DNA from 3 places in the Escherichia ruysiae genome. Region 1 is predicted to be linked to each of the others. Evidence: predicted binding sites of a transcription regulator. Region 1 holds the regulator's gene; each other region holds the start of a gene.
The links. The regulator PurR, encoded in region 1, represses purine synthesis genes. The targets are predictions, from matches to a motif close to CANGCAAACGTTTGCNTG.
Positions count from the first base shown of each region.

Region 2: the regulator PurR is predicted to act here: its motif matches at 2,035-2,052, upstream of purL (phosphoribosylformylglycinamidine synthase).
Region 3: the regulator PurR is predicted to act here: its motif matches at 3,642-3,659, upstream of rbsD (D-ribose pyranase).

Region 1 is NZ_JAVIWS010000001.1:242,388-248,906, reverse strand. Features, by position in the region: gene sodB (superoxide dismutase [Fe]) at 1-308, shown strand, start outside; gene RGV86_RS01345 (MFS transporter) at 454-1,623, opposite strand; gene cydH (cytochrome bd-I accessory subunit CydH) at 1,789-1,878, opposite strand; gene purR (HTH-type transcriptional repressor PurR) at 2,176-3,201, shown strand; gene punR (DNA-binding transcriptional activator PunR) at 3,198-4,130, opposite strand; gene punC (purine nucleoside transporter PunC) at 4,243-5,454, shown strand; gene cfa (cyclopropane fatty acyl phospholipid synthase) at 5,744-6,519, shown strand, end outside.
Region 2 is NZ_JAVIWS010000001.1:1,372,860-1,379,378, forward strand. Features, by position in the region: gene purL (phosphoribosylformylglycinamidine synthase) at 1-1,959, opposite strand, end outside; gene mltF (membrane-bound lytic murein transglycosylase MltF) at 2,217-3,773, shown strand; gene tadA (tRNA adenosine(34) deaminase TadA) at 3,770-4,273, opposite strand; gene yfhb (phosphatidylglycerophosphatase C) at 4,331-4,966, opposite strand; gene RGV86_RS06855 (MurR/RpiR family transcriptional regulator) at 5,175-6,023, shown strand; gene yfhL (4Fe-4S dicluster ferredoxin YfhL) at 6,079-6,339, shown strand.
Region 3 is NZ_JAVIWS010000001.1:2,626,583-2,633,101, reverse strand. Features, by position in the region: gene rbsB (ribose ABC transporter substrate-binding protein RbsB) at 1-702, opposite strand, end outside; gene rbsC (ribose ABC transporter permease) at 727-1,692, opposite strand; gene rbsA (ribose ABC transporter ATP-binding protein RbsA) at 1,697-3,202, opposite strand; gene rbsD (D-ribose pyranase) at 3,210-3,629, opposite strand; gene kup (low affinity potassium transporter Kup) at 3,794-5,662, opposite strand; gene ravA (ATPase RavA) at 5,885-6,519, shown strand, end outside.

The DNA.
Region 1 (6,519 bases):
AACTGGCTGAAGCTATCGCCGCTTCTTTTGGCAGCTTTGCCGATTTCAAAGCTCAGTTTACTGATGCTGCGATCAAAAACTTTGGTTCTGGCTGGACCTGGCTGGTGAAAAACAGCGATGGCAAACTGGCTATCGTTTCCACTTCTAACGCAGGTACTCCGCTGACCACCGATGCGACTCCACTGCTGACCGTTGATGTCTGGGAACACGCTTATTACATCGACTATCGCAATGCACGTCCGGGTTATCTGGAGCACTTCTGGGCGCTGGTAAACTGGGAATTCGTAGCAAAAAATCTCGCCGCATAATCACTGATGGCAAATGCAGCATTGCCTGATGCGCTACGCTTATCAGGCCTACGCGGATGAGGCATTAACACCACATCCGGCAAGATAAATCGCACTTTGCCTGCAAACTGTAACGCAGAAGGTTATCCTTCTGCGTTTTTGTTTATTAGCTGTTGGCAACGCAAACTGCTTCAGGTTGTTTTCTGGCTGACATAAATACCAGCAACAATGCCAGCCCCGCGACAATCGCCCCCATCACCGGCACAAAACTGTATCCCAGACCACCGGAAATCACTGCACCACCGGCTGCGGCACCCAGCGCATTTCCAAGGTTAAAGGCACCAATATTTACTGATGAAGACAAACCCGGCGCTTCGCTGGCAACGCGCATTACACGCATCTGCAACGGTGGTACAACCGCAAAGGTTGCAGCGCCCCACACCACCATGCTAATAGCCGCGCCAAACTCATTTCGCGCCAGGAACGGGATCGCGAGCATAATCACCATCAGCAGCAGCAAAAAGCCTTTCAACGTGCCGTTAACTGAACGATCTGCAAGTTTGCCGCCGAGAAAGTTACCGATAGAGAATCCGACACCAATCAGCACCAGCATTGCAGTGACGAACACCGGCGTTGCGTGAGTGATACTTTGCAGTACCGGAGAAATATAGGTGTAGAGGGTGAACATTGCGCCAGCGCCCAGCACCGTCGTCAGCAATGCAGACAGCACCTGTGGACGCAACAGTACCGCCAGCTCTTTTTTCACGTCAGGCCGCGCCCCTGCGCCACCTTTAGGTAAAGAGAAGAACAGGCTCACCATTGAAATCACACCCAGCCCCGCCGTTGCCAGAAATGACATACGCCAGCCAATAGTTTCCCCAAGCCAGGTTGCCGCCGGAACGCCACCGATATTCGCCAGTGTTAAGCCCATAAACATAGTTGCAACTGCGCTGGCCTGTTTATGTTTTGGCACCACGCTTGCTGCCACGACAGACCCCAGACCAAAAAACGCCCCGTGATTCAGGCTGGTTAAAATGCGTGAAAGCATCAGCGTCATATAGTCCGGTGCGATGGCAGAAAGTACGTTACCGAGCGTGAAAATCGCCATCAGGAAAATCAGCGCACTACGGCGGGCACGATGAGAAAGCAGAAGCGTCATCAATGGCGCGCCAACCATCACGCCAACCGCATAGGCGCTGATTAACATTCCGGCAGCGGGAATCGAGACATCCACACCACGCGCAATAACGGGCAACAAGCCCATTGGCGAGAATTCCGTTGTCCCGATACCAAATGCGCCAATTGCCAGCGCCAGCAACGGATAGTTAATTTTCATGCCTAATCTCCACCTCTTCGCGTCATCACGCGATGTTCATCAAAGTGGCGAAAGCATGACATCAATCACAAAAGAATGAAAATAACAAAAAGAGAAAACACTTTTGCCATTTTGCTAACAAAGAGGAAGGAGATGTGAGGGAGAACGCGCTCCCTCGAGGGGAAATCAGTGTAGCGCGGCAGTCAAACCCACGGCCACGATCAAACCAAGAACGATAATGGTTGTTACCAGTGAAAATTTAAGGTCGGTGCTCATCAAGTTTTCTCCTTTTTATTACCCCACAAAAAGTGATATTACGCATTTTTACATACTGTGATGAAAAAATCTCCCGTCATTTATAATGATAAGTGTTTTTACTACTTCCCCTTTTCATCAAGATCGGCCAAAATTCCACGCTTACATTATTTGCGTACTGGCCATTGACCCCTTCCTGACGCTCTGTGTCATTTTCCCGGCGTACCGCAACACTTTTGTTGTGCGTAAGGTGTGTAAAGGCAAACGTTTACCTTGCGATTTTGCAGGAGCTGAAGTTAGGGTCTGGAGTGAAATGGAATGGCAACAATAAAAGATGTAGCGAAACGAGCAAACGTTTCCACTACAACTGTGTCACACGTAATCAACAAAACACGTTTCGTCGCTGAAGAAACGCGCAATGCTGTGTGGGCAGCGATCAAAGAATTACACTACTCCCCTAGCGCGGTGGCGCGTAGCCTGAAGGTTAACCACACCAAGTCTATCGGTTTGCTGGCGACCAGCAGCGAAGCGGCCTATTTCGCCGAAATCATTGAAGCGGTAGAAAAAAATTGCTTCCAGAAAGGCTACACGCTGATTCTGGGCAATGCGTGGAACAATCTTGAGAAACAGCGGGCTTATCTGTCGATGATGGCGCAAAAACGCGTCGATGGCCTGCTGGTGATGTGTTCGGAGTATCCGGAACCGTTGCTGGCGATGCTGGAAGAGTATCGCCATATCCCGATGGTGGTGATGGACTGGGGTGAAGCAAAAGCAGACTTTACCGATGCGGTTATCGATAACGCTTTTGAAGGCGGTTACATGGCCGGGCGCTATCTGATTGAACGCGGTCACCGCGAAATTGGCGTTATTCCTGGTCCTCTGGAGCGTAACACCGGTGCAGGTCGTTTGGCGGGCTTTATGAAAGCGATGGAAGAAGCCATGATCAAAGTGCCGGAAAACTGGATTGTGCAAGGTGACTTTGAGCCTGAATCAGGTTATCGCGCCATGCAGCAAATCCTGTCGCAACCACACAGACCTACCGCTGTCTTCTGTGGCGGCGATATTATGGCAATGGGCGCACTCTGTGCCGCTGATGAAATGGGGCTGCGCGTCCCGCAGGATGTTTCGCTGATCGGTTATGATAACGTGCGCAACGCTCGCTACTTTACCCCGGCACTGACCACTATCCATCAGCCAAAAGATTCGCTGGGTGAAACGGCGTTCAATATGCTGTTGGATCGTATCGTCAACAAACGCGAAGAACCGCAGTCAATTGAAGTTCATCCACGGTTGATTGAACGTCGCTCCGTGGCTGATGGCCCGTTCCGCGACTATCGTCGTTAATCACCCGTTGCGGGAGTCTCTTCCGGCTCCCGCAGCCACTCCTTATTCAGCGTCTCACTATCGCCGAGATACTCAAGCAACCAGGTTAAAGCAGGCGACATATCATTCTGCTGCCAGGTCAGACAACATGCTGAATCAGGGAATGGATTTTCCAGTTCTAGTGCTACCCACTTCCCCTCATTAAGCCACGGTTTGGCGAAATGTGTCGGCACCATACCGATGCATAACCCAGCCGAAATACACGTTGCCGATGATTCCCAGTCCGGTACAACAAGGCGCTTTTGGTTATCCAGCAGCCAGGTAATACGTTTTGGTAGCGTCCGCGAGGTGTCTTCGCGCACCAGCGATGGCCAGTTGCGCAACGTATCATCGCTGAATGGCCCATTCATTGACGCAAGCGGATGATGACGGGCAACAACACAACTCCAGCTCAACATCCCCATATCACGGAAGGCGTAACGACCGCCCACCGGAATCGCTCGTGTCGCGCCAATCGCCAGTTCCACGCGCCCGTCGGAAAGCGCATCCCAGACACCGTTAAATACTTCCTGAAATACCAGAAGTTCAACGTCATCAAAATGGCGATAGAAATCAACGATCATCTGCCGTGTACGTTCTGGCCTGACGATATTATCCACCGCAATGGCTAACTGACCGCGCCAGCCGTTCGCAATCTGCTGACATTGCTGGCGAGTGATCTGCATTTTTTTGACAACAGAGCGCCCTTCTTTGAGAAACCACGCCCCGGCAGCGGTCAGTTCCACATCACGATGACGCCGTTCAAAAAGCGGCACCGCCAGCCACTCTTCCAGCTGACGCACGGTATAGCTGACCGCTGAAGGAACGCGATGTAACTCCTGAGCCGCAGCACTAAAACTGCCATTACGCGCTACCGCATCAACCACTTCGAGAGAATACTCAGACCACATAGTTTGCCTGCAAAATTTTTGAAACCAGTCATCAAATATTACCGTTTCACAACAGGAATTTCACTCCCTACACTTTGCGACGGTGTTTAACTGAGAAATTTAGAGAATATACATGCAACCTGGGAAAAGATTTTTAGTCTGGCTGGCGGGTTTGAGCGTACTCGGTTTTCTGGCAACCGATATGTATCTGCCCGCTTTCGCCGCCATTCAGGCCGATTTGCAAACGCCTGCGTCTGCTGTCAGTGCCAGCCTTAGTCTGTTCCTTGCCGGTTTTGCCGCAGCCCAACTTCTGTGGGGGCCGCTCTCCGACCGTTATGGTCGTAAACCGGTGTTATTAATCGGCCTGACAATTTTTGCATTAGGTAGTCTGGGGATGTTATGGGTGGATAACGCCATCACTCTGCTGGTATTACGGTTTGTGCAAGCGGTTGGTGTCTGTGCCGCCGCAGTTATCTGGCAGGCGTTGGTGACGGATTACTATCCTTCACAAAAAGTGAATCGTATTTTCGCCACGATCATGCCATTGGTGGGACTCTCTCCTGCCCTTGCTCCTCTTTTAGGTAGCTGGCTGCTGGTTCATTTTTCCTGGCAGGCGATTTTCGCCACCTTGTTTGCCATTACCGTAGTACTTATTCTGCCCATTTTCTGGCTTAAACCCACGACTAAAGCACGTAACGATAGTCAGGATGGACTGACCTTTACCGATCTGCTGCGTTCAAAAACCTATCGCGGCAACGTGCTGATTTATGCGGCCTGTTCAGCCAGTTTCTTTGCCTGGCTGACCGGTTCACCGTTCATCCTTAGCGAGATGGGCTACAGCCCGGCAGTCATTGGTTTAAGTTATGTACCACAAACCATCGCGTTTCTGATTGGTGGTTATGGCTGTCGCGCAGCATTGCAAAAATGGCAAGGCAAACAATTATTACCGTGGCTGCTGGCGCTGTTTGCTGTCAGTGTCGTGGCGACCTGGGCTGCTGGCTTCATTAGCCATGTTTCGCTGGTCGAAATCCTGATCCCATTCTGTGTGATGGCTATTGCTAACGGCGCAATCTACCCGATTGTTGTCGCCCAGGCGCTGCGCCCCTTCCCACATGCGACCGGCCGCGCTGCAGCATTGCAGAACACACTGCAACTGGGACTGTGCTTCCTCGCAAGCCTTGTGGTTTCCTGGCTCATCAGCGTTAGCACACCACTGCTCACCACCACCTGCGTGATGTTATCGACCGTGGTACTGGCTTCTCTGGGTTACATGATGCAACGTTGTGAAGAACCTGGTTGCCAGAATCATGGTAATGCCGAAGTCGCTCATAGCGAATCACATTGATCTATATCGACATCTTTATACTTAGGCTGCTAACAAAATTTTGTTGTATGATTGAAATTAGCGGCCTATACTAATTTCCAGTTGTTAAGATTACGATAAATATTATGTTTTTACGGGGACAGGAGCGTTCCCGGATTGCTATGGATGGTCATTTCGGCAAGGGTTCCTCCTTTCCCTCTGTTCTACGTCGGATTATAGACTCGCGGATTTTCTGCGAGATTTCTCACAAAGCCCAAAAAGCGTCTACGCTGTTTTAAGGTTCTGATCACCGACCAGTGATGGAGAAACTATGAGTTCATCGTGTATAGAAGAAGTCAGCGTACCGGATGACAACTGGTACAGAATCGCCAACGAATTACTTAGCCGCGCCGGTATAGCCATCAACGGTTCTGCCCCGGCGGATATTCGTGTTAAAAACCCCGATTTTTTTAAACGCGTTCTGCAGGAAGGATCGTTGGGGTTAGGCGAAAGTTATATGGATGGCTGGTGGGAATGTGACCGACTGGATATGTTTTTTAGCAAAGTCTTACGCGCAGGTCTCGAAAACCAACTCCCCCATCATTTCAAAGACACTCTGCGCATCGCAGGCGCTCGTCTCTTCAATTTGCAGAGTAAAAAACGTGCCTGGATAGTCGGCAAAGAGCATTACGATCTGGGTAATGACCTGTTCAGCCGTATGCTTGATCCCTTCATGCAGTATTCCTGCGCTTACTGGAAAGATGCCGATAATCTGGAATCTGCCCAACAAGCGAAGCTTAAAATGATCTGTGAAAAATTGCAGTTGAAACCAGGGATGCGCGTACTGGATATTGGCTGCGGGTGGGGCGGACTGGCGCACTACATGGCGTCTAACTATGACGTAAGTGTGGTGGGTGTCACCATTTCTGCTGAACAGCAGAAAATGGCTCAGGATCGCTGCGAAGGTCTGGATGTCACCATATTGCTGCAAGATTACCGTGACCTGAACGATCAATTTGACCGCATTGTTTCAGTGGGAATGTTCGAACACGTCGGGCCGAAAAATTACAACACCTATTTTGAGGTGGTAGATCGCAATCTGAAACC
Region 2 (6,519 bases), 1.1 Mb from region 1:
CACAAGGAAGGTTTTCTCTGCCACAGTCGGCAGATGCAGCACGCGTTTCACCGCGTCAGCAATGGTGATCCCTTCACGAGCCAGCGCATCGCCCTTCGCTTTCAGCGTTTGTACATCGCGGGTCATCTTCGGCGTTTTGCCAAGCAGCACGTCCAGCGGCAGATCGATTGGCTGATTATCAAAATGACGATCGTGCAGAGAAAGATGCAGTTCTTCGGTCGCTTCACCAATCACCGCGTATGGCGCACGTTCACGTTTACACAATTCGTCAAACAGCGGTAACTGATCGGCTGCAACCGCCAGCACGTAGCGTTCCTGGGATTCGTTACACCAGATTTCCAGCGGGCTCATGCCCGGTTCATCGCTCAGAATATCGCGCAGTTCGAATTTACCACCGCGTCCGCCGTCGCTCACCAGTTCCGGCATAGCGTTAGAAAGACCGCCCGCGCCAACGTCATGGATAAACAGAATTGGGTTGGCATCACCCAACTGCCAGCAACGGTCGATCACTTCCTGGCAACGACGCTCCATCTCCGGGTTATCGCGCTGTACGGAAGCAAAATCGAGGTCGGCATCAGACTGACCAGACGCCATGGAAGACGCCGCGCCGCCGCCAAGGCCGATGTTCATTGCCGGGCCGCCGAGAACGACCAGCTTCGCGCCGACGTTGATCTCACCTTTTTGTACGTGATCGGCGCGAATATTGCCGATCCCGCCCGCCAGCATGATCGGTTTGTGATAACCGCGCAGCTCTTCGCCGTTGTGGCTGTTCACTTTTTCTTCATACGTACGGAAATAGCCGTTCAGTGCCGGACGACCAAATTCATTGTTAAACGCCGCGCCGCCCAGCGGGCCTTCGGTCATGATATCCAGTGCAGTAACAATACGTTCAGGCTTACCGAAATCTTCTTCCCACGGCTGTTCAAAGCCAGGGATACGCAGGTTGGATACGGAGAAACCGACCAGGCCGGCTTTCGGCTTCGCGCCGCGTCCGGTTGCGCCTTCATCACGGATTTCGCCGCCGGAACCAGTCGCCGCGCCCGGCCACGGAGAAATCGCCGTCGGGTGGTTGTGGGTTTCTACTTTCATCAGGATGTGCGCCGGTTCCTGATGATAGTCGTAGCGACCTGTTTCGTGGTCAGCAAAGTAGCGGCCCACTTCAGAACCTTCCATTACGGCGGCGTTATCTTTATAAGCAGAGAGAACGTGATCCGGCGTGGTTTCGAAGGTGTTTTTGATCATCTTGAACAGCGATTTCGGCTGCTGTTCACCGTCAATAATCCAGTCTGCGTTAAAAATCTTATGACGGCAGTGCTCAGAGTTCGCCTGGGCGAACATATAAAGCTCTATGTCGTTCGGGTTACGACCAAGCTTCGTGAAAGCATCCTGCAGATAGTCAATTTCATCTTCCGCCAGTGCCAGGCCAAGACGCAGGTTAGCGTCGATTAGCGCCTGACGCCCCTGCCCCAGCAAATCAACGCTGGTAACCGGAGTCGGTTGATGATGAGCAAACAGCTGCTCTGCATCATCTAAAGCGAAAAAGACCGTTTCCATCATGCGGTCGTGCAGTTCAGCGGTAACCTGCTGCCATTGGTCATTGGTCAGCGTACCGGCTTCTACATAGTAAGCAACGCCGCGCTCAAGGCGGTTTACCTGTTGCAGCCCGCAGTTATGGGCGATATCGGTCGCTTTCGAAGACCAGGGAGAGATGGTGCCTGGACGCGGGGTCACCAGCAGGAGTTTACCTTGCGGGGCGTGGCTGGCGAGTGCCGGGCCATATTTCAGCAGGCGTTCAAGTTGTGCGTGCTCATCATCGTTTAACGGCGCATTGAGGTCAGCAAAATGGACATACTCGGCGTAAATGTTGTGAACCGGGAGCCTGGCAGCCTGAAAACGTGCCAGCAGTTTGTTGATTCGGAATGCCGACAATGCAGGCGAACCACGCAGAATTTCCATCATAAGTCTCTCGTCTTCTAAGCTTTCGGTGTACCCAAGGGGGGGAAACGGGCGTCATTATAAAGAATCTGATGCGCTGACGAAACCGTTTGCGTGGAAATAAAATCGCCCTCATGAATTAGCAACGCGTGCCGCCAATCTCTGTAATAAGTTGCCAACTGGCGCAAGTTTACGCAAAATGCCGCTCATTTATGAGTAAACCTTTCAATAGCATTACGATCTTTCAGGCTGGGACGCGCACGACACAGAGAATTAACTAATTGAAAAAATTAAAGATTAATTATCTGTTCATCGGCATTCTGGCACTGCTTCTCGCGGTCGCTCTCTGGCCATCCATTCCCTGGTTTGGTAAAGCCGACAATCGTATCGCCGCCATTCAAGCGCGGGGAGAGTTGCGCGTGAGCACCATTCATACTCCCCTGACATATAACGAAATCAACGGTAAACCTTTTGGCCTGGATTACGAACTGGCAAAACAGTTTGCCGATTACCTCGGCGTAAAACTGAAAGTCACCGTACGGCAGAACATCAGCCAGTTGTTTGACGATCTCGATAACGGTGATGCCGATCTGCTGGCGGCGGGACTGGTCTATAACAGCGAAAGGGTTAAAAATTATCAGCCTGGCCCAACCTATTATTCCGTTTCACAACAACTGGTCTATAAAGTAGGTCAGTATCGACCACGGACGCTGGGCAATCTGACGGCGGAACAGTTGTCCGTCGCTCCCGGGCATGTTGTCATTAACGATCTGCAAAAACTGAAAGAGACTAAGTTCCCGGAATTAAGCTGGAAAGTGGACGACAGAAAAGGTTCTGTGGAGTTAATGGAAGATGTTATCGAAGGTAAGCTGGATTACACCATTGCCGATTCTGTCGCTATCAGCCTGTTTCAGCGCGTTCACCCGGAACTTGCTGTGGCACTGGATATCACCGATGAACAACCGGTAACCTGGTTTAGTCAATTAGATAACGATAATACGCTTTCTGCGGCTCTGCTCGACTTCTTCAATGAAATGAATGAGGACGGCACACTGGCGCGTATTGAAGAGAAATATCTCGGACATGGCGATGATTTTGATTACGTTGATACGCGCACATTTTTACGCGCCGTTGATGCAGTACTGCCGCAGTTAAAGCCGCTGTTTGAGAAATACGCCGAAGAAATTGACTGGCGTTTGCTGGCCGCGATTGCTTATCAGGAATCGCACTGGGATGCACAGGCCACTTCGCCGACCGGTGTACGCGGCATGATGATGTTAACCAAAAATACCGCGCAAAGCCTGGGCATTACCGACCGCACTGATGCCGAACAAAGCATCAGCGGCGGCGCGCGTTACTTACAGAATATGATGAGTAAAGTGCCAGAGAGCGTGCCAGAAAATGAGCGGATCTGGTTTGCGCTCGCCGCCTATAATATGGGCTATGCACATATGCTGGACGCCCGCGCCCTGACGGCAAAAACCAAAGGCAATCCTGACAGTTGGGCCGATGTCAAACAGCGTCTGCCTTTACTTAGCCAGAAACCCTATTACAGCAAGCTGACTTACGGCTACGCGCGTGGGCATGAAGCCTATGCTTATGTCGAAAATATTCGTAAGTATCAGATTAGCCTGGTGGGTTATCTGCAAGAGAAAGAGAAGCAGGCTACAGAAGCGGCGATGCAACTGGCGCAGGATTATCCGGCGGTATCACCTGCTGAATTAGGAAAGGGAAAATTTCCCTTTCTCTCGTTTCTTTCGCAGTCGTCATCTAATTATCTGACACACTCCCCTTCTCTACTGTTTTCCAGGAAGGGAAGTGAAGAGAAACGAAATTAATCTGTAGCAGGTTGCGCTTTTTTCTGCGCTTTGATTTCCTGGCGGCGCATTCGGAAAAAATCGCTGAGTAGCGCCGCGCACTCATCTGCCAGTATTCCTTCCGTAATTTCCACTCGATGATTCATACCAGGATGGTGCAGCACATCCATTAATGATCCGGCGGCACCAGTTTTCGCATCACGAGCGCCAAAGACTACGCGACCAATGCGGCTGTGAATCATCGCTCCGGCGCACATCACGCATGGCTCCAGCGTGACATACAACGTGGCGTCGATCAGGCGATAATTCTGCAACACCAGCCCTCCTTGCCGCAGCGCCATGATTTCTGCATGTGCAGTAGGATCATGACGGCCAATCGGACGATTCCATCCTTCGCCGATTACGCGATTGTTATGCACTAATACCGCGCCGACCGGCACTTCTCGCTCGTCCCAGGCACGTTTCGCCAGCGTCAGCGCATGACGCATCCAGTATTCGTGGCTAAATTCGACTTCAGACAAAAAGAAAACTCCGGTTATAAAAGCGCGGCGCATTATACACGGACGCTATGCTTTACTCTATTCCAGTTGCTGGAGTTCACCGCGAGGCGTTACCCGCCAGCGATGCTGACAAAAATAGAGTAGCGGATTGTCCTGATTACTGTCGCTATAGCCACTGTACAGCCGCAGCGGTGTGCCGATTTTGCGTTCCAGTTGCGCGACTTTTTCATAACCGAGACAGCGCATGGTCAGCACCCAGCCACCATAGCCGCGCTGGATCTGACTGGCGATAAGATTAACGCGTGGCAGCCACGGCGTATCGAAATAAACCGCTTCGACCAAAGCCTGAGGGGAACCGGTAATCAACCAAATATCAGCATCGGAGCTTAGCAGATAGCTGGTCAGACGTTCCTGCACTAGCGGGAAAGCAGTGACATTGTCGCGAAACCAATGCACGAAATCGGCTTGTAACGCCTGTAAACGTGCTTCGCTATGACCAAAGGTACAACCCCATAGCAGCAGACTCATCGGCCAACGTGCCGCTCGCCCCTTGATTAATAATGCAATGACAATGACCGGCAACAGCGGCAGAACAAGTAACGCATTCAGCGGCTGTCGGCGCAGTAAGTAGCGCAGAAAACTGCCAAACATATCCTGTTGATGCAATGTTCCATCTAAGTCAAAAAACACCACACGACGCTCGTGAGTTGCCAAACCACACCCCTCTGGACTGATACATCCTGATTAATTTTCACTACCAGATAGCCTAACAGATAGATCATCACTTTTCCGGCAACAATCTATCGCATAATGGTTGACTGGAATTTTTAATTCATGGCAATTAACTTTGATGGAATATAATATTCTCTCGCTTGTGTCTCATATTGCCTGTTGTCGCCATTAATTCATCGCGAGGAAAGATATGAACGGCCTACTTCGTATCCGTCAGCGTTACCAGGGGCTTGCCCAGAGTGATAAAAAGCTGGCGGATTATCTCCTGCTACAACCGGACACTGCCCGCCACCTTAGTTCCCAACAACTGGCCAACGAAGCCGGAGTCAGTCAGTCAAGCGTAGTGAAGTTCGCGCAAAAACTTGGCTATAAAGGTTTTCCGGCACTTAAATTGGCGTTAAGCGAAGCTCTGGCAAGCCAACCGGAATCACCTTCCGTACCCATTCATAACCAAATTCGCGGTAATGATCCGTTACGACTGGTTGGCGAAAAACTGATTAAAGAAAACACGGCTGCCATGTACGCAACACTGAACGTCAATAGTGAGGAGAAGCTACATGAATGCGTGTCGATGCTTCGTTCTGCGCGACGGGTTATTCTGACTGGTATCGGCGCTTCCGGTCTGGTGGCGCAGAATTTTGCCTGGAAGCTGATGAAGATTGGTTTTAATGCTGCCGCTGAGCGTGATATGCACGCGTTGCTTGCTACAGTGCAAGCTTCGTCACCGGACGATTTGTTATTAGCCATCTCATACACAGGTGTACGGCGGGAGTTAAACCTGGCAGCAGATGAAATGCTACGAGTGGGTGGAAAAGTGCTGGCAATCACCGGTTTTACCCCCAATGCCCTGCAACAGCGCGCTTCTCATTGCCTGTATACCATTGCCGAAGAACAAGCGACAAACAGTGCTTCGATCTCCGCATGTCATGCTCAGGGAATGTTAACGGATTTGCTGTTCATTGCGCTGATCCAGCAGGATCTGGAACTGGCACCTGAACGTATTCGTCATAGTGAGGCGCTGGTGAAAAAACTGGTTTGAGTAAAGAATGCGCGTATAATGCCCGCCCGGTTTGTGTTGTTTTGAGAGTTTCCTTATGGCGCTGTTAATCACTAAAAAATGCATCAATTGTGATATGTGTGAACCCGAATGCCCGAATGAGGCGATTTCGATGGGTGAACATATCTACGAGATTAACAGCGATAAGTGTACCGAATGCGTAGGTCACTACGAGACGCCAACCTGCCAGAAAGTGTGCCCGATCCCCAATACTATTGTGAAAGATCCGGCGCATGTTGAAACAGAAGAACAGTTGTGGGACAAATTTGTGCTGATGCATCATGCGGATAAGATTTAGTATTTTGCCTCTGGAGCAGGATATTACTTATTCACTCGTGTAAAAACGAAATTATTATATTTATTTTCATGATGTCATTAATAAAAACATTCGTTGAATGAATTTCTATAATATCTGCGCAGACACTTAATTATCATTATTAAAGGCGCGTCAGACTTGTTAAGCCGACGCGCCTTAAGT
Region 3 (6,519 bases), 2.4 Mb from region 1:
CACATCCGATTTACCGGCAGTTTGCAGCGCGCGCAGTGCGCCCAGCGCCATTTCATCATTCTGCGCGAACACAGCCTGCACATCAGGGTGAGCGGTCAGCAGGTTCTGCATGACGTTCAAACCTTTGGTGCGATCGAAGTCTGCCGGCTGGCTGGCGAGAACGTTAAACTTGTGAGCAGCAACGGCCTGCTGGAAGCCTTCACCACGTTCACGAGCTGCGGATGTACCGGCAATGCCTTGCAGTTCGATAACTTTTGCACCTTCGCCAGCTTTCTTCGCGATGTAATCACCCGCAATTTTGCCTCCCAGTACGTTATCAGAAGCAATGTGGCTAACCACTTCACCTTTCGTTGCCTGGCGGTCAAGAGTGATAACCGGGATGTTCGCCTGGTTAGCCATCTTCACAGCATTACCCACTGCGTCGGAGTCCGTCGGGTTAATCAGCAGAATTTTGGTGCCGCGAACGGTTAAGTCCTGCACGTTTGCCAGCTCTTTCGCCGGGTTGTTCTGGGAGTCCAGCACCACCAGGTTATAGCCAAGTTTATCCGCCTCTTTCTGCGCGCCATCTTTCAGCGATACAAAGAACGGGTTGTTAAGTGTAGAAACCACCAGCGCGATGGTGTCTTTTGCCATCGCATTCGCACTGACGGTGGCGCTTAGCGCAACAGCGGAAACCAGGGTAGCCAGTTTTTTCATGTTCATATTCAAGATGTCCTGTAGTCGTTATTACTGTTTTTTGTTGTCTACCAGCACCGCCAGCAAAATCACCACCGCTTTGACGATCATCTGGTAATAAGAGGAAACACCTAACAAATTCAACCCATTATTAAGGAAGCCAAGAATTAATGCGCCGATCAACGTCCCAACAATGCGACCTTTTCCGCCCGCCAGGCTCGTACCGCCCAGAACCACCGCAGCAATAGCATCCAGCTCATAGCCAGTCCCCGCAGTAGGTTGCGCGGAGGAGAGGCGCGCCACTTCAATGATCCCGGCCAGCGATGCCAGCAGACCACAAAGAGAATAGACGATGATTTTGATTTTATTGACGTTGATACCAGAAAGGCGCGTTGCTGCTTCGTTACCACCCAGCGCGTAGATGTAACGTCCCAGACGCGTGTGATGCAGCATGTACCAGGCCGCGAGGAAAACAATCCCCATGATCCAGACTGGCGTCGGAACACCCAGCGGACGACCAATACCAAACCAGCCGAACAGATCGGCGTTCTCAGTAAATCCGGTATTCACCGGGCTACCGTTGGTGTAAACCATGGTCACGCCGCGCAGTAAAAGCATCATAACCAGCGTAGCGATGAACGCCTGGACGCGACCTTTCGCCACAATCACCCCGGTTACCGCGCCAATTGCCGCACCTAACGCGAGAGCGGCAGCGACAGCCACCAGCGCGTTGACTTCAATGCCGACAATAGATGCAGCAACTGCACCAGTCAGCGCCAACAGAGAACCGACCGACAGGTCGATGCCTGACGTCAGGATAACCAGCGTCATCCCGACCGCCATAATGGCGTTCACCGAGGTTTGCTGGAGAATATTGAACAAGTTATTGATGGTGAAAAAGTTCGGGCTTAACGTCGAGACAATCGCGATCAGCACCAGCAGAGCGATAAGCGATTTCTGTTCCATCAGCCACGCTTTCGTGAAATAACGGCGACCAGAGACAGTCTGGGTTGTCATTTTTTTACTCCTGATTCACGCGATTAAGCTTGCCCACAGCGGCAGCCATTAACACTTCCTGAGTGGCCTGCTCTCGAGTAAATTCCCCGCTGAGATGCCCTTCATGCATGACGATAATGCGATCGCTCATGCCTAATACTTCTGGCATTTCCGATGACACCAGAATGATGCTCAAACCATCGGCTTTGAACTGGTTAATCAGTTGATAGATCTCTTTTTTCGCGCCGACATCTACGCCACGGGTAGGCTCATCAAGGATCAACACTTTAGGACGCGTCATCAGGCCACGGGCAATCGCCACTTTTTGCTGATTTCCCCCGGAAAGCAGGCCTATTGCCTGTTCCATCGACGGCGTCTTGACGTTGAACAGACGGATAAAATCACTGACCGCCTGCTGCTCATCCGCATGTTTCAGGCTACCACCTGTGCGACTGAAGTAGCGTAGCGCGGTCAGTGACATGTTCTCTTTTACTGACATGCCCAACACTAAACCGTCGCGTTTACGGTCTTCAGAGATATACACAATGCCGTTTGCCAGGCCATCCTGCGGCGAACGGGTAACGACCTCATGCCCATCCAGGGTGACGTAACCGCTGGTGCGCGGCAGGGCGCCATAGAGCACTTTCATCAGTTCGGTACGACCTGCGCCCATCAAACCAGAGACGCCAAGAATTTCGCCTTTGCGTAAAGTAAAAGAGACATCGTTAACGCCGGGTCCGCAGAGATTATCGACTTTCAGTAAGACGTCCCCCGGCGCTTTGTCCAGGTGTGGATACTGATCTTCCAGCTTACGTCCCACCATCATCTCAATCAGCGAATCTTCAGTCAGTGACGCTACTTCGCGCTCGGCAATAAATTGCCCGTCACGAAAAACGGTAACGTCATCGCAAATCTCGAAGATTTCTTTCATACGGTGGGAAATATAGACAATGCCGCGCCCCTGCGATTTCAGTTCGCGGATAACGCGGAACAGGGATTCTGTTTCGGTATCGGTCAGCGCATCGGTCGGTTCATCCATAATGATGACTTTCGACTCAAAGCTCAGCACTTTGGCAATTTCCACCATCTGCTGGTCGCCAATAGAAAGATCGCCCACCAGCTTGTCGCTTTTAAACCGCAGGTTAAGTTTGGCTAAGAGTTTATCCGCTTCGGCATACATGGTTTTCCAGTCAATTTTGCCAAAGCGATTTACAAACTCACGACCGAGGAAAATGTTTTCGGCAATGGTCAACTGCGGGATCAGGTTCAGTTCCTGGTGGATAATCCCAATCCCGGCTTCCTGGGAGGATTTCGGCCCGGTAAAAGTAGTCTCTTTACCCAACCATAAAAGCGTACCAGCATCACGGGTATAGATACCGGTCAGCACTTTCATCATGGTGGATTTACCCGCACCATTTTCGCCTACCAGCGCCATCACACGACCTGGATAGACATTTAACGCGGCTCCCGAGAGAGCTTTTACGCCCGGAAACGCTTTATCGATACCTTTAAGCTGTAGTAATGCTTCCATGGCGGCCTCAGAACGTCACGCCAGCACAGAGAATGATATTCGCATACGGAGAACATTCTCCGCTGCGAATTACCGCCTGACTTTCTGCGGTTTGTTGTTTGAATTGTTCATGCGTGGTGTAACGAATTTCAATAGTGTTTCCCTGGTGTTTTTGCAGCTGCTCAAGGTGAGTGAGCAACGTTTCGTGGAGTTGCGGATTATGTTGTTTGATCTCTTCCGCGATAATGGCTGCCTCGACCTGCATTTCACTTGTGACGACGCCCAGCACCTGCATAAAAGAAGGTACACCCTGGGTTAATGCCATATCGATACGCGTTGTACTTTTGGGGATGGGTAAACCAGCATCACACACCACCAGCGTATCGGTATGTCCCAGACGGGAGATCACCGATGAAATATCAGAATTAAGAACGGTGCCTTTTTTCATTTTTTTCTCCATCAGCGAAACGTTTCGCTGACCCGCAGTTTAATCCTGACTGATTAAGGAAAACCATCACGACGTTACTGAAATGTGATCAACATCGAAACGTTTTACATCGTGAGTAACCATGAAAAAAAACGCCCCCTTATGGAGAAAGGAGGCGTCTGGCGTTAGATTTCGACCTGAGTACCCAATTCGATAACCCGGTTTGGTGGGATTTCAAACTGATCCGGCGCGCGCAGCGCATTACGTTGCAACAGCAAGTACAGCTTGCCGCGCAGACGCAAATACCACGGGCGTTTGCCAAGGATCAGTGATTCATGCGACATAAAGAAGGAGGTTTCCATCATCCGGCAACTTAATCCTTCCAGACCGCAGCGGTGGAAAACTTCTTCCACGTTTGGCGTTTCTCGCCAACCATAACTTGCCACCACCCGCCAGAACGTGGGCGACAATTGTTCAATCTGTACCCGACGGACGTTATGGACATATGGCGCGTCTTCAGTACGCAGAGTTAACAGAATAACCCGCTCATGCAACACCTTGTTATGTTTAAGGTTATGCATCAGCGCAAAGGGAATGACATTAATTGCACGCGACATATACACAGCGGTTCCGGGAACGCGAACAGGCGGTGATTTCTCCAGTGAAGCAATCATTGCTTCCAGAGAGTTACCATGTTCGTGCATCCGACGCAGCAGGCGGAAACGCTCGCTCTTCCAGGTCGTCATCACGATAAACATCACCGTGCCGAGGCTCAGAGGCAACCAGCCGCCGGAAAGCAGTTTATCGAGGTTAGCGGTAAACAGAGGGATATCGACACAAAGGAAAGCAATCAAAATCAGCGCAACAAAATACTTATTCCAGTGCCAGTTCTGACGCGCCACGGTGGTTGAAAGAATAGACGTCAGCACCATCGTTCCGGTCACCGCAATTCCATACGCCGCCGCCAGGTTGCTGGAGTGCTCAAAGCTGACAATGACAATCACGACTGCGACATAGAGCATCCAGTTCACAAACGGAATGTAGATTTGCCCTGACTCCATTTCAGAGGTGTGAATAATGCGCATCGGCGACAAGTATCCCAGACGTACCGCCTGACGCGTCAATGAGAAAACACCAGAAATAACCGCCTGCGAGGCAATCACCGTTGCCAGTGCGGCGATGATCAGTAGCGGGATCAGCGCCCAGTCCGGAGCCAACAGGAAGAACGGGTTCTTAATCGCTTCCGGGTGTTTTAACAGCAGCGCCCCCTGCCCAAAGTAGTTAAGGGTCAAAGACGGCAATACGACGGTGAACCACGCCAGGCGAATAGGGAACTTACCAAAGTGCCCCATATCGGCATACAGCGCCTCGACACCGGTAATCGACAGCACCACCGCGCCTAACGCAATAAAGGAAACGGTTTTATATTCAAGGAAGAAATGCACCGCCCACATTGGATTTAAAGCATGTAACACTTCAGGGTTGGCAATAATGCTACGTAACCCCAGCCCCGCCAGAATCAAAAACCAGGTCAGCATAATCGGCGCAAACAACTTACCGACCATGGCAGTGCCATGCTTTTGAATCATAAACAGTAAAGTGAGAACGATGATTGAGAGGGGAACTATCCAGGTATCCAGCTGAGGGGCGACGATTTCCAGACCTTCAATGGCTGACATCACCGAAATAGCGGGTGTTATGACAACTTCACCATAGAAGAAACTGCCGCCGATTAGCCCCATAATCACCAGCATTGATGTCGTTCGCGCCGACGTATTACGCCCGGCAAGCGACATCAATGTCAGTATGCCCCCTTCCCCGGCGTTATCTGCCCGCATCACGAAGGTGAGATATTTAATGGAAACCACAAAGATTAGCAGCCAGAAGATCAGCGATAAAAAGCCAAACACGGCATCGCGTTCAACGCCAAAACCAAACTGGCCGGACAAACATTCACGAAGTGTATATAACGGGCTGGTACCAATATCGCCGTAGACAACTCCAATCGCCGCGAGGGTAATCGCGGGCAACGATTGCTTATTATCAGTGCTCATAGACTAGTCTTTCGTTGAAATATGAAATGTGTGCGTAGTCCCTTGGCCCACAAAAAAGCGCACAGTATGCACGATTAACGGCAAAATCGTACTCCTAAATGCGGCCACATTAACCTGGCTCAAAGAAAAATAGCCCTCCTTTGAGACTATTTTTGCCACCAGCAAGAAACGTCTATACTCGCAGTTTACGCAGAACTTTTGACGAAAGGACGCCACTTCATTATGGCTCACCCTCATTTATTAGCGGAAAGAATTTCCCGTCTAAGCAGTTCGCTTGAAAAAGGGCTTTATGAACGTAGCCACGCCATCCGCCTGTGTTTGTTAGCGGCATTAAGTGGTGAAAGCGTATTCCTGCTTGGCCCACCAGGTATTGCTAAAAGTTTAATCGCCCGGCGCTTAAAATTCGCCTTCCAGAATGCGCGCGCGTTTGAATATCTGATGACCCGCTTCTCCACACCGGAAGAAGTTTTTGGCCCCCTTTCTATTCAGGCGTTAAAAGATGAAGGCCGCTATGAGCGTTTAACCAGCGGCTACCTGCCGGAAGCAGAAATCGTCTTTCTTGATGAGATCTGGAAAGCCGGGCCAGCGATTCTTAATACCCTACTAACCGCTATTAATGAACGCCACTTCCGCAACGGCGCACATGTTGAAAAAATCCCTATGCGCCTGCTGGTGGCGGCCTCCAACGAACTGCCAGAAGCAGACAGCAGCCTGGAAGCGTTATATGACCGTATGCTGATTCGTCTGTGGTTAGATAAAGTGCAGGATAAAACGAATTTTCGCTCCATGCTGACCAGCCAACAGGATGAAAACGACAATCCCGTTCCACCATCCTTGCAGGTCACGGATGAAGAATA